2 regions of the Pseudomonas cremoricolorata genome follow, and region 2 is predicted to be linked to the other one. Evidence: riboswitches for the same ligand, from Rfam matches in the RefSeq annotation. Region 2 holds a riboswitch; the other holds the start of a gene.
The links. A riboswitch is a leader RNA that binds a small molecule or an ion and turns the genes downstream of it on or off. The one in region 2 is predicted to bind cobalamin.
Positions count from the first base shown of each region.

Region 1: linked by a shared signal. The riboswitch ahead of cobW (cobalamin biosynthesis protein CobW) and the one ahead of LK03_RS16840 (ABC transporter substrate-binding protein) in region 2 are both predicted to bind cobalamin.

Region 1 is NZ_CP009455.1:3,988,300-3,992,707, reverse strand. Features, by position in the region: gene cobM (precorrin-4 C(11)-methyltransferase) at 1-218, opposite strand, end outside; gene LK03_RS18110 (cobalamin biosynthesis protein) at 252-653, opposite strand; gene LK03_RS18105 (CbtA family protein) at 655-1,344, opposite strand; gene LK03_RS18100 (CbtB domain-containing protein) at 1,355-1,540, opposite strand; cobalamin riboswitch at 1,651-1,878, opposite strand; cobalamin riboswitch at 1,941-2,148, shown strand; gene cobW (cobalamin biosynthesis protein CobW) at 2,249-3,319, shown strand; gene cobN (cobaltochelatase subunit CobN) at 3,323-4,408, shown strand, end outside.
Region 2 is NZ_CP009455.1:3,702,269-3,706,676, reverse strand. Features, by position in the region: gene LK03_RS16845 (DUF1624 domain-containing protein) at 182-1,348, shown strand; cobalamin riboswitch at 1,376-1,574, shown strand; gene LK03_RS16840 (ABC transporter substrate-binding protein) at 1,702-2,709, shown strand; gene LK03_RS16835 (FecCD family ABC transporter permease) at 2,730-3,725, shown strand; gene LK03_RS16830 (ABC transporter ATP-binding protein) at 3,722-4,408, shown strand, end outside.

The DNA of each region.
Region 1 (4,408 bases), 290 kb from region 2:
TGGCCTTGGCGGTGCGCGTGGTCGATGGCCTCGATGATCTGTTCGAGGTTCATCTCGGCGCTGTTGAGCACCTGCAGCGCCTGGTGCCCTTCAAGCACCGCCGCTGGAACCAGCGAGCCTGCGTAGATGATCACCGGGCACTGACGGATCAGGCGCTGGCCCTTGACCGTGATCAGCTCCGGGTCGCCAGGGCCGGCACCGATGAAATAGACCGTCATGAAAAGTCCTTGCTGCGGGTCGAAAGGGCGCGATTATCCGCGTCCAGCCAGCGCAAGGGTAGCCTTGCCTGCGACACGCCGCTCGACCCACAGGCGCGCTGACCCTTCGGCGCAGGTGGCGGCCACCAGCGCGGCGCTCTCGGCCACACCCCAGCAGCCGGTGTGGGCGAAGGCGCTGGCCGAGCGTTGGCTAAGCTGGACGACGACCCCGTTCAACGTGGCGGCATCGAAGGTCAGCAGCGGTAGACCCAGCTGCGCGGCCAGCGCTACAAGTCCCGGTTCAGCAGCCTTCAGGTCGATGCTGGCGATGGCCTTGAGCGAGGCAACCGCCAGACCCTGCTGGTGCAAGGTGTCGTGCAGCAGCGCCGACAGCGCCTGCACCGAGCAGCCGCGTTGACAGCCGAAGCCGGCATACAGCGCCGGCTCAGCGGGCATGTCAGGCACGCGCGCCGCGCCGGTACAACCAGGCGCTGAGCAGCCCCAGGGCCAGCCAGAAGGCGGCGTTGGTCAGCCATGAAGCGAGCTTGAACTGTGCCTCCAGGGCCTCGGGGGCCAAGCTTGCGTGCATTTCCGGTTGCGGTGCGCCGACCACATGCGGCGCTACCAGCAAGGCAGCGCCGAGCAGCTTGAACAGCCACGAGCGGGCGAAGACCATCAAGCCCAGGCCTGCTGCGGTAGCAGCGGCGGTGGCGATCCACCAGGTCTGTCGCTGCCCCAGATCGGCGGCGGCAGTGCCCGGCAATTCCGGCGGCAAGCCCAGGGTCGGTGCCAGGCAGAACACGGCAAAGCCAGCCAACCCCCACAGCGCGCCGGTGGCAACCCTGTTCGGCTCGCGCAGGCTATAGAGCGCGGCCAGCATCAGGGCGAAACCGACCGCGACCACCAGGTTGCCGCCTGTGGTCGACAGTACCCGCTGCCAGCCGTCTTGCGGCGCCCAGGCTTCGGCGCTGTGTTCGTGAGTAGCGGCGCCCTCGGGGTGTTCGTGCTGCGTGGCCACCGGTTCGGCGACCTCGAAGGTTTCGGCCTGGAGAATCAGCGGGCTGACCCACAGGCTTTGCAGCGCAGTCAGCAGCAGCGCGGCGAGCAGGCCACTGAACCCGGCGGTGCGGGCGATACGAGTGATCATGGCGGCGGTCTCAGTGGCAGGGGAAGGCGGCGCTGTGGCGGGTGTCGTGGGCGGCGTTGTGCACCGCTTCGATGTGCGAGAAGCCGGCGAAGTACACCAGGCACAGGCCCAGCAGGCTGGCGCCGAGGGCGACCGTGATGCGCTGGCTCAGGGTGGTGGGGGTGACCAGGGTAGGTTTGGCGCTGGTGATGGGCATGACGCGTTCCTCTGCTGACTGAAAGACAGACTCTTCGAAGGCAGGCCACGCGCGAACGCCCCAGCACCGGACGGCACTGAGGCAGACGACAGCGCCCGCCCACCGCGGGGTGTAGATCGACGCATCAGGCCGGTCTCCGGGCTGGCGAGCGGAAGCAGGGCTTCCAGTGCGTGGCATCGTCCTTCCCAGGCCGTTGCAGTGGCCCAGTGGTCAAGACGCCTGGCTCGCTTACCGTTGCGGGGGCAGCACCGGCCTTGTCCTGTCTGCCTGGGCAGCACGGACGCACCGGTTTCCCGTTTCACCCCAATACAAGGGGCACCTGAACGTAAGTGCGCTAGCAAATCATGGGGCGTATTTCCCGTCAATCACCGCCAGCGGTTGACCGTCTGGCAGGCACTGCGTAGCCTTGCCGCTTCGAGGTTCTCGGGTGGCTGTCTTTGCCCATCCGAGCTAAGACGGGAACGCGGTAAAGGCCGCGGCTGCCCCCGCAACTGTAAGCACCGAAGCACATCGACACGGCCACTGCGCAGCTGCGGGAAGGCGTCGATGTCCAAGCTCTTGATGAGCCCGGTGCAAGCCAGGAGACCTGCCTCGGACGGCTTTCGACTATCAACCGGGCGGGGTGATCCGGTGGCGAGCACGCTCGGCCAGCCTGGCCGCAGGCGATCGTCCCGCATGCCCGCGCCATCCTGCCAAGGGCACCGATCCATGAAAACACTGGCCAAGCTCCCCGTTACCATCGTCACCGGCTTCCTCGGCTCGGGGAAAACCACGTTGCTGCGGCACATGCTCGACAATGCCCAGGGCCGGCGGATCGCGGTGATCGTCAACGAGTTCGGTGAGCTGGGTATCGACGGTGACATCCTCAAGCAATGCAGCATCGGCTGCAGCGAAGAGGAGGCCACCGGCCGGGTCTATGAACTGGCCAACGGCTGCCTGTGCTGCACGGTGCAGGAAGAGTTCTTCCCGGTGATGCGCGAGTTGGTGGCGCGCCGGGGCGACCTGGACCACATCCTCATCGAAACCAGTGGCCTGGCCTTGCCCAAACCTTTGGTGCAAGCGTTCCAGTGGCCGGAAATTCGCAATGCCTGCACCGTCGATGCGGTGATTACCGTGGTCGACAGCCCGGCGGTCGCCGCCGGCACCTTCGCCGCCTACCCCGACCAGGTCGACGCCCAGCGCAAGCTCGACCCAAATCTGGACCACGAATCGCCGCTGCACGAGCTGTTTGCCGACCAGTTGGCCAGTGCTGACCTGGTGGTGCTGAACAAGGCTGACCTGATCGACGCCGAGGGCCTGGCCAAGGTCCGCGCCGAGGTGCAGGAAGAACTGCCGCCTGCGGTGAAAGTGATCGAAGCCAGCAGCGGTCGTCTGCCGCTGGAGGTGCTGCTGGGTCTTGGCGCCGAGTCGGAGGTGCACATCGATGGCCGCCGCACCCACCACGATTCGCACCACGACGAAGACGGCGAGCACGACGACCACGACCACGACGCCTTCGATTCGATTTCCCTCGACCTGCCCGAAGCCGACGAGCGCCTGCTGCTCGATGCGCTGGGCCAGTTGGTGGCCGAGTTCGGCATCCTGCGCGCCAAGGGCTTCGCGGCAGTGCCCGGCAAACCCATGCGCCTGCTCATCCAGGGCGTTGGCAGCCGCTTCGACAAGCACTTCGACCGCCCATGGCGCAGCGATGAAGCGCGCATCACGCGCCTGGTGCTGATCGGCCAGGACCTCGACGCCGCGGTGCTCGAAGCGCGCCTGCGCCAGGCCCTGGGCGCCTGATCGATGCACCTGCTGCGCACCCAGCCCGGCGGCTTCGTACCCGACGATAGCATCGCCGACCTGGGCCAGACCCCAGCCGAGCTGGTGATTCTGTGCAGCGGTGATTCGCACCTGGCGCTGCTGGCCGAAACCGCCGAGCAGTTGCCGGCGGATTTCCCCAGCGTGCGCCTGGCCAACCCGATGCAGGTGCAGAACCACGCCTCGGTCGACCTGTACGTCGATGAGGTGCTGCGTCACGCCAAGGTCATCCTGCTGTCGCTGCACGGCGGCGTCGGCTACTGGCGCTATGGTGTCGAGCAACTGGTCGAGCTGGCCGCGCGCGGGGTACAGCTGATTCTGGTGCCCGGCGATGACCGTCCCGACCCCGAGCTGACCGACCTGGGCAGCGTGCGCGACGCCCGCGCCGAGCGGCTCTGGCACTACCTACGCCAGGGCGGCAAGGCCAATGCGCTGAACCTGTTCAACTGCATCGCCAGCACCTGGCTGGGCCGCGATTACGCCTGGCATGAGCCCGAGCCCTTGCCGCGCACCAGCGTCTATCATCCGCGCATCGCCAATGCCGGCCTGGCCGACTGGTACGCCGACTGGCAGGTCGACTTCCCAGTGGCGCCGCTGCTGTTCTATCGCTCGCACCTGCAAGCGGCCAATACCGGGTTCATCGACCAGTTCTGCGCGCGGATGCGTGCCGCTGGGCTCAACCCGCTGCCCATCGCCGTTGCCAGCCTAAAAGATGCCGCCTGCCTTGAGCAGGTGCAAGCCTGGATGGACGAGGTCGAAGCTGAAGTGGTGGTCAACACCACAGGTTTTGCCCTGTCCAGCCCGGAGCGCCCCAACCTGCGCCCGCTGCGCCGTGACGTGCCGGTGTTGCAGGCCATCTGCGCGCAAGACAACCAGCCTGCCTGGGAGCAGAGCGAGCAGGGCCTCGGTGCGCGCGACCTGGCCATGCACATCGTGCTGCCGGAACTGGACGGGCGCATCATCAGCCGGCCGATCAGCTTCAAGGACCTGGCCTGGCGCAGCGAGCGCAGTCAGGCCGATGTGGTCTGCTACCGTGCGCACCCCGAGCGCATGGATTTCGTCGCCGAGCTG
Region 2 (4,408 bases):
CGCCGTTTCAGCGCTGGCAAGGCGTTTCGCAGTGAGTGCTCGACCCTAGCATGACCAGGGTCGTAAGGCTTGACCTGTGTAGGACAATTCTTCACTCAGGCGAAAAAAGCGTAGTGGCTGTCGCGGTAAACGATATAAGATAACATTTCGTTTGCCATCAACCCCTTGCCTGCGATTGCCCATGACAAGTGCCAATGCCACTCCCACCCTGCTCACCCAGCGCCTGCAGAGCATCGACGCTCTGCGCGGCCTGGTGATGCTCTTCATGTTGCTCGACCACGTTCGCGAAACCTTCTTTCTGCATCACCAGGTCGGTGACCCCATGGCCGTGGCCAGCACCGAACCTGTGCTGTTCTTCAGCCGTACCCTGGCGCACCTGTGTGCCCCGGTGTTCGTCCTGCTCACCGGTCTCTCGGCCTGGCTGTATGGCGAAAAACAGCAGAGCCGCCAGGCGGTCTCGGCATTTCTGTTCAAACGCGGGTTGTTCCTGGTGCTGCTGGAATTCACCGTGGTCAATTTCGCCTGGACCTTCCAGCTGCCGCCCAGCGTCGTCTACCTGCAAGTGATCTGGGCCATCGGCCTGAGCATGATCGCCCTCGCCGCGCTGGTGTGGCTGCCGCGATCAGCGCTGATCGCCCTGGGTGTGCTGATCATCGCCGGGCACAACCTGCTCGACGGTGTGCACTTCGGCGCAGACTCGCTGATGCACGTGCCATGGGCGATCCTCCACGACCGTGGCTGGCTCGACGTCTCCGAACATATGCGCCTGCGCACCTCCTACCCGCTGCTGCCGTGGATCGGGGTGATCGCCCTGGGCTATGCCATGGGCCCCTGGTTCGCCCGTGGCGCCAATGCCCAGGTGCGCCAGCGGCGTCTGTTGCTGGCTGCGGCCGCGGCGCTGCTGGGCTTCGTGGTGCTGCGCCTGATCAACGGCTATGGCGAGGCGCCGTGGAACAGCTACCCAAGCCTGGTGCAGACGCTGATGAGCCTGTTCAACATCACCAAGTACCCGCCGTCGTTGCTGTTCCTGTGCCTGACCCTGGGCTGCGGCCTGTTGCTGCTGCGCGGTTTCGAGCGCGCCGGGCAGGCGCGCTGGGTCGGGGTGCTGGCGGTGCTGGGTGCGGCGCCGATGTTTTTCTACCTGCTGCACCTGTACGTACTGAAAGTGGCCTATGTGCTGTGCGTGGCGATCTTTGGTCTGAACCAGGGCGACTACTTCGGCTTCGACGGCATGGGCGCGGTGTGGCTGTGCGCCGTGCTGCTGAGCGTGGCGCTGTACCCTCCGGTGCGTGCCTTCGCTCGGCTCAAGGCGCGCCGGCGCGACATCGCCTGGCTCAAATACCTGTGAAAGCCGTTCCCTGCCAGCGGCCGATGGTCTACCATGCCGGCCGCCGGTTTCCACCCAGGAATTAATAGGGAATCCGTGGCTCGCCAACGGCTGAGCTAAACGGAACTGCCCCCGCAACTGTAGGTGCCGAGCCTGCTCCATCGATGCCACTGGGCCTGCGCCCGGGAAGGCTGGAGCCGGGCGAAGACGCATCAGTCAGGAGACCTGCCGGCACACATTCACCGACCGGCGGGGTGTCCGGGACGGCCATCTGCACCCTTCCCAGGGTGGCGCCGCCTGCCTTTGCGCAGGCGGCCTCGACGATGCCTGTCCGTGTCGCAGCCCTGCCGCTGTATTCGATAGGAGATCGCCCAATGCTACGTTTCGCCGCCCTGCTCGCGGGCCTGGGTTTGTCTGGCCTGGCCCAGGCAGCCGCCACCCACTACCCGCTCAAGATCGACAACTGTGGCCAGCCGCTGAGCTTCGCCCACGCCCCGCAGCGCGCCGTGACCATCGGCCAGGCCGGCACGGAAATCCTCTACGCGCTGGGCCTGGGCGACAAGCTGGCCGGCACCTCGCTGTGGTTCAACGACGTGCTGCCCGAGTTCAAGACCCTCAACGACAAGGTCGAGCGCCTGGCCGACAACGACCCAAGCTTCGAGGCCGTGGTCGGCAAACGCCCGCAACTGGTCACCGCGCAGTTCGAGTGGATGGTTGGCGCGCAAGGCGTGGTCGGCACCCGCGAGCAGTTCCATGAGCTGAACATTCCCACCTACCTGCTGCCCTCCGACTGCGAAGGCAAGGACAACCTCACCGGCGCCGATGGCACGCGCACCCAGCAGTTCCAGGTCGAGAGCATCTACAAGAGCGTCAGCCAGCTGGCCGAGATCTTCGACGTGCAGGACCGCGGCGCCGCGCTCAATACCGATCTGCAGGCACGCCTGGCCCAGGCCAAGCAGCGCCTGGCGGGCAAGGACCTGTCGGGCACCACCGCGCTGTTCTGGTTCTCCAGCGCCGATCTGGACATCGACCCCTACGTGGCCGGGCGTCAGGGCGTGGCCGACTTCATGCTGCAGACCCTGGGCGTGCGCAACGTGGTGGAGTCCACCGAAGAATGGCCGACCGTGGGTTGGGAAACCCTGGCCAAGGCCAATCCGACCTGGCTGATCATCGCGCGCATGGACCGCCGCCGCTTCCCCGCCGACGACTACCAGAAGAAGCTGGAGTTTCTCCGTAGCGATCCGGTGGCGAAGAACCTCGACGCGGTCAAGGCCGGGCGCATCATCGTCCTCGACGCCGAGGCCATGCAGGCCGGTATTCGCCTGTTCCGAGGTCTGGAGACGCTGTCCAGCGCCTTCGCCAGCGGTAAGCCCGCACCGTGAGTGCGCGCCTGTTGCCGGCCATGGCGCTGGCGCTGCTGGCCCTGCTGGCGGCGCTGCTGGCCGGGGTCGCCATCGGCGAAACGCCGATTTCCCTCAAGCTGGTGTACCAGGTGCTGGCCAATCATCTGTGGCAGGCCGGTTACCCGCTCGACCCGATCGACGCCGGCATCGTCTGGAACTACCGCCTGCCACGCACGCTGGTCGCTGCGGCGTGCGGCGCGGGCCTTGCGACCTGCGGGGTGATTCTGCAGGCGCTGCTGCGTAACGCGCTGGCCGAACCCTACCTGCTCGGGCTGTCCGCCGGCGCCTCGACCGGCGCGGTGGCGGTCGGTTTGCTGGGCATTGGCGGAGCGGCGCTGTCGCTCTCGGCGGGCGCCTTCATCGGCGCGCTGTTTGCTTTTGCCCTGGTGCTGCTGCTGGCCCGCGCGGCAGGGCCGACGCACAACAATGCCCAGGTGATTCTGGCCGGTATCGCCGGCTCGCAACTGTTCAATGCCATCACCGCGTTTCTCATCACCAAATCGGCCACCGCCGAGCAGGCGCGGGGCATTCTGTTCTGGCTGCTGGGCAATCTCAGTGGCGTGCGCTGGCCGTCGGTCAGCCTCGCACTGCCGGTGGCGCTGCTGGGCCTGGCGATCTGCCTGTGGCACCGGCGCAGCCTCGATGCCTTCACCTTCGGTGCCGATTCGGCGGCCTCGCTGGGGGTGCCGGTGCGCCGTACCCAGTTGCTGCTGATCAGCTGCGCGGCGCTGGTCACCGCGGTGATGGTGTCGATCGTCGGCGCCATCGGCTTCGTCGGGCTGGTGATTCCACACGCCCTGCGTCTGCTGCTGGGCCCCGGTCACAGCCGCCTGCTGCCGGCCAGCGCCCTGGGTGGCGCATTGTTCCTGATCAGCGCCGATGTGCTGTCGCGCACCCTCATCACTGGCCAGGTGATTCCAGTGGGCGTGGTCACCGCGCTGATTGGCGCGCCAGTGTTCGCGTTGATTCTGATCAGCCGTCGGGGGGCACGATGAGCAACCTCAGCGACGTGCACCTGGCGCCGTTGCGCTGCGTCGAGCTGGGCCTGCGCGTGCGCGGCCATCAGTTGCTGCACGGCATCGACTTGCAGGTGCTGGCCGGCGAAACCCTGGGCATCGTCGGCCCCAATGGCTCGGGCAAATCCACCCTGCTCAAGCTGCTGGCCGGCCTGCGTGCGCCCAGCAGCGGCGCCGTGCAGTTGTTCGGCGAGCCGCTCGACAGCCTGCCGCGCCGGCGGGTGGCGCAGCGTCTGGCGCTGGTCGAGCAGCAGGCCGATACCCACGAGGCGATCCGCGTGTATGACGCGGTCGCCTTAGGCCGCACGCCCTGGCTGTCGGCCCTGGCGCCGTTCGCAGGCCAAGACCATGCGATCGTCGAACAAGCCCTGCGCGATGTCGATGCGCTGCACTTGCAACAGCGCCTGTGGGGCGAGCTGTCCGGCGGTGAGCGCCAGCGCGTGCACATCGCCCGCGCCCTGGCCCAGCGCCCGCAGGTACTGCTGCTCGATGAGCCGACCAACCACCTCGACATCCAGCATCAGTTGAGCCTGCTGCACTGCGTGCAGGCGCTGCCGGTGACCACCCTGGTGGCCTTGCACGATCTCAATCAGGCGCTGACCTGCGACCGCCTGGCGGTGCTCGAAGGCGGTCGCCTGGTGGCCCTCGGCGCGCCGTTCGAG